DNA from 2 places in the Paenibacillus marinisediminis genome. Region 2 is predicted to be linked to the other one. Evidence: predicted binding sites of a transcription regulator. Region 2 holds the regulator's gene; the other holds the start of a gene.
What was found. Region 2 encodes LexA, which represses DNA repair genes until DNA is damaged. Its sites were predicted from a motif close to CGAACATATGTTCG; they were not measured.
Positions count from the first base shown of each region.

Region 1: the regulator LexA is predicted to act here: its motif matches at 1,198-1,211, upstream of recA (recombinase RecA).

Region 1 covers NZ_JBTGUH010000002.1:593,821-596,242, reverse strand. The annotation lists gene ACXX53_RS08460 (competence/damage-inducible protein A) at 1-1,018, shown strand, start outside; gene recA (recombinase RecA) at 1,284-2,342, shown strand.
Region 2 covers NZ_JBTGUH010000002.1:125,988-128,409, forward strand. The annotation lists gene ACXX53_RS06415 (PKD domain-containing protein) at 1-756, shown strand, start outside; gene lexA (transcriptional repressor LexA) at 824-1,456, opposite strand; gene ACXX53_RS06425 (LysM peptidoglycan-binding domain-containing protein) at 1,741-2,124, shown strand; gene ACXX53_RS06430 (DUF896 domain-containing protein) at 2,259-2,422, shown strand, end outside.

The DNA.
Region 1 (2,422 bases), 470 kb from region 2:
AATGCTCGGACGGCAGCTTGTGATTCATGAGCCGTCCATGCGCAATATTGAGAAACTGTTTAAGGATAGCAACGCACATCGTGTTGAAAGCAACCGCCGGCAAGCCAATTGGATTGAAGGCTCAGATGCACTTGATAATGAAGCCGGCCTGGCAGTAGGCAATGCGCTGATGCACGAAGGTACGGCTTACATTTTGCTGCCGGGTCCTCCTAAAGAGATGAAGCCTATGTTCGAGCATAAGGTTATTCCTTGGCTTGAACGGAATGTATTGCATGAGCGTCAATCTCTATATACGCGGATGCTGAAGTTTGCGGGTATTGGCGAGTCCTTGCTGGAGAATAAATTGTTAGACTTGATTCAAGCTCAAACAGATCTTACGATCGCCCCATATGCGAAGGAAGGGGAAGTGCTTATTCGATTGGCCACGAAGAGCGATGACGCCGCAGCTGCCGAAGCGAAGCTGAATCATATGGAAGCTGTCATTCGTGAGCGGCTGAATGAACATATATTCGCTACCGCAGATGTGTCGCTGGAGCAGGTAATTGTGGAGCAGATGAGCGCGCTGGGGTTGAAGCTCGCTGTGGCGGAAAGCTGTACCGGGGGCTTGCTGTCAGAGCTCATCACAAGTGTTCCAGGCAGCTCCGCTATGTTTCATGGAGGCATCATATCGTATTCCAATGCATTGAAGCACCAGCTGCTGGGTGTGCCGTGGGAGACGTTGGAGGGCGAGAATGCCCCTGGCGCTGTAAGCGCGGAGACAGCTAAAGCGATGGCGGATGGTCTGATGAAGCTGATGGATACCGATATTGCGGTGTCTATCACAGGAGTAGCGGGACCTGGACAATCGGAACGCAAGCCGGCAGGCCTTGTTTATATCGGAATTGCGGAGCGCGGCAAAGAAACGGTAACGGAAGAATTAAAGCTTAACGGGAATCGGGAGATGGTTCGTCTTCGCTCAGCGAAGAAGCTGCTGCATCGGATCTGGATGCGGCTGCAAGAGCGCAAGCAGCAAGTGTAGCAGCGTGGCGAACTGTTGATTTCTGTCAAGATTCATGGTATATTGGTATAAATTAATAGTGGATCGGAAGCGGAGGAACCGCAATCGTGCTTGGATGCATCGGTTGCGGTTCCTTTATGTACCCGGGTGCTAATATATGGCTGAAGATCCAGTTAATTGTCATTATCTCATAAGAAAAACGAATGTATGTTCGAAAAAGTGCTTGGCAAGCGAACAAAAACAAGGTATGATGTTTATATCAACGATAACGAAGGAAGTGAATTTTGTGTCAGATCGTCGTGCTGCATTAGAAATGGCATTGCGTCAAATAGAGAAACAATTCGGTAAAGGCTCCATTATGAAGTTGGGCGAGTCTAATCATATGCAAGTAGAGGTAGTTCCAAGCGGATCCTTGGCGCTTGATATCGCATTAGGTATTGGTGGATTGCCTCGCGGACGTGTTATTGAAGTGTACGGACCAGAATCATCCGGTAAGACAACTGTTGCGCTGCATGCTATTGCAGAAGTACAGAAGACTGGCGGAACGGCTGCATTCATTGATGCGGAGCATGCGCTGGATCCTTTATATGCGAGCAAGCTGGGCGTCAACATCGATGAGCTGCTGCTGTCTCAGCCAGATACAGGTGAACAAGCTCTTGAGATCGCTGAAGCGCTTGTGCGCAGCGGCGCGGTAGATATTATCGTCGTTGACTCTGTAGCAGCATTAGTACCGAAGGCAGAGATTGAAGGCGAGATGGGCGATTCACATGTTGGCTTGCAAGCTCGACTGATGTCGCAGGCGCTGCGCAAGCTTTCAGGTGCGATCGCGAAGTCGAAGACGATCGCTATCTTCATTAACCAGCTTCGTGAGAAGGTTGGCGTTATGTTCGGTAACCCTGAGACAACGCCAGGCGGCCGTGCTTTGAAGTTCTATTCCAGCGTGCGCCTTGATGTACGCCGTGTAGAAACGATCAAGCAGGGCAATGATATGGTCGGTAACCGCACGCGGATCAAAGTTGTTAAGAATAAGGTTGCCCCTCCATTCAAGCAGGCTGACATCGATATTATGTACGGTGAAGGCATCTCGAGAGAGGGCAGCATTGTAGATATCGGTACGGAATTGGATATCGTTCAGAAGAGCGGTGCTTGGTATTCCTATGAAGGTGAGCGTCTTGGCCAAGGCCGTGAGAACGCGAAGCAGTTCTTGAAGGATAATAAGGAGCTGTCGCTTGCTATTGAGAATAAGATTCGTGAAGCAAGCAACTTAACTTCGGTCATTTCAGGTAATGTTTCAGTTGATGACGAGGATGAAGAAGCAGCATTGTTTAACGAAGATACGGAATAATTCACTGCATTGCGCAGGGACGCATAATCGATAGCTTGAAGACAAGCACCTCACGGCTGTGACGGTGCTTGTCTTGTTGC
Region 2 (2,422 bases):
AAGACAGATTACTATGTCGTTGTTCGTGTATTTGATGGGTATGAATGGGGACAAAGCGCTCCGAAATACATGAGAATACATGTCAACAGCCCACCAGTAGCGAATTTTGATTACATGCCAAAACCACCGTATGAGGGCGATACCGTTCGATTCAGCAATAAGTCTACAGATCCTGATGGAGATCCGATGACTTACAAATGGCAAATGAGCGGTCCCAATCTTCGATACCAATCATCTGAAACGAATCCGACAGTTAGTTGGATCACTCCGGGAATTTACATGGTTACCTTAACAGCGTCAGATGGAACCGAAGAACACAGTATAACGAAGCAGATAGAAGTACTGCCGCTCGGCATACAAGGACAAGTACTGCATACGAAGGAATGGCTGAATCATTTGCAGAAGTGGAACGAAGCGAATCCTGATAAACAACGATCGCTGAATACTTTTTGGGCAGGAGAAAGCTTTGAATTGGTTGCAAAGCCAACGGTAACAGGTACCGCAACCACAGCTGTGAGCATCAAGGTATATGCGGAGCGTATCGGTCAGGTTCAGCTTACTAAGCTTAGTGAGGCATTATGGACAGGATATATTGCTTATGACAATACGTCCACCGAATTAGCAATGCTAGCTGATGGGGAGTATACATTTGTATTTACCGTAACGTATTCCAATGGAGTCCAAAAGACAACCAAAGTTCCGATCAACATCTTAGGCAACTGGGATGAATACTTCCGCTTCCATAGAAGCTTCTAAAGAAAAAGCCTCGCATGGTTCTCATTATGAGTACCAGCGAGGCGTTTTCTTTATCCGTGCAAGTGGGTTAGTGAAGATCACGGAACAAACCGACAACCTTGCCAAGTATGGTAACATGATTCAAACGAATCGGTTCCATCGTGGAATTCTCAGGCTGCAAGCGGATATGATCTTTCTCTTTGTAAAATGTCTTGACAGTAGCTTCGTTATCTTCCGTCATGGCAACGACGATATCTCCGTTGTTAGCAGTTTGCTGCTGACGCACGATAACGTAGTCACCGTTATGTATGCCAGCTTCGATCATGCTCTCACCGTGAACATTAAGCATGAATACCGTATCATCCTCACGAACCATGTCTAACGGAAGCGGGAAATAATCCTCAATGTTCTCAGTTGCCAGGATAGGTTCACCAGCTGTAACCTTACCGACAACAGGTACTCGTGCGATCGCGTGATTGAAGTTCGAATCTTCTCCGACCATATCTTGGCTGCTCAGAAGCTCGATAGCGCGCGGCTTAGTTGGGTCGCGTCGAATGAAGCCTTTCTTCTCGAGCCGATCCAAGTGACCGTGAACTGTTGAACTGGATGCGAGTCCGACTGCCTCGCCAATCTCACGTACAGAAGGCGGGTAGCCTTTCAATCTAACTTCAGTGCGTATAAAATCAAGGATCGCTTGTTGACGACTGGAAATCTTAGACAATAGAATCAACTCCAATGAGTGCGCTTTTGATTAATTATACCATAGAACGACCGTTCGTACAAACGTAAGTTCTAAACTTCAAGATAGATTCTGTTAACGGAGTAAATGGAAACTTTTCTCGATTTATCAATTGTGAGTATGTTGTCTGTTGCGGTTATAGCAACCAAGAAAATAGATCTCAGCAAAATAGAGAACGCTTGTTCTAAATTTATGTTGACTCAAACAAGTGTTCGTGTTAAATTAAGAACAGAGAACAGAACACACGTTTGGAGGACTGGTTAATCATGATGTATACAACTTATCGATCGATATATGCTAGAAGCACTACCAAACAACAACAAGCGAAGTCACGAGCTTTTCGTTCACGCAGAATGCGCCGCGCAGCTCTTCTAATGACATTATTTATAGGATTATGTTTTACGTTTACCAGCATCGTACAAGCATGGACTGGAGAAACAGATGCCGCCGTAGAAGCGGGTATACAAGTCGAGAGTGTCATTGTTCAGCCAGGTGATACATTGTGGGGTATCGCAGCAGCTTATCTTCCTGCTGACAACAATTATGATATTCGGGAATACATACAAGATATAATGAAGCATAATGGAATGAAAGCAAGCAATTTACAGGCCGGTGACGTAATCGAAGTACCGTTACTTGTTTCTAATTAATCATTTATATATTTCCTTATATATGATGCTCATTATGTGATATAGAAAAGATTCGTTTAAGGTGCATATTGCTTGACTTTGAATCACCTCCATGTCAAAGTATTAGTATTGGAAGGACAACTTGGAGGTTGAACATGGATATAGAGAAATTGATCGCTCGTATTAATGAACTTGCTCGTAAGCACAAGACAGTAGGCTTGACTGATGATGAGGTAAGCGAGCGTGCAAGACTGCGTGAACAATATTTAGTTCTCTTTCGCGAGCAAGTGAGAGGACATCTGAATACGATTAAATGGGC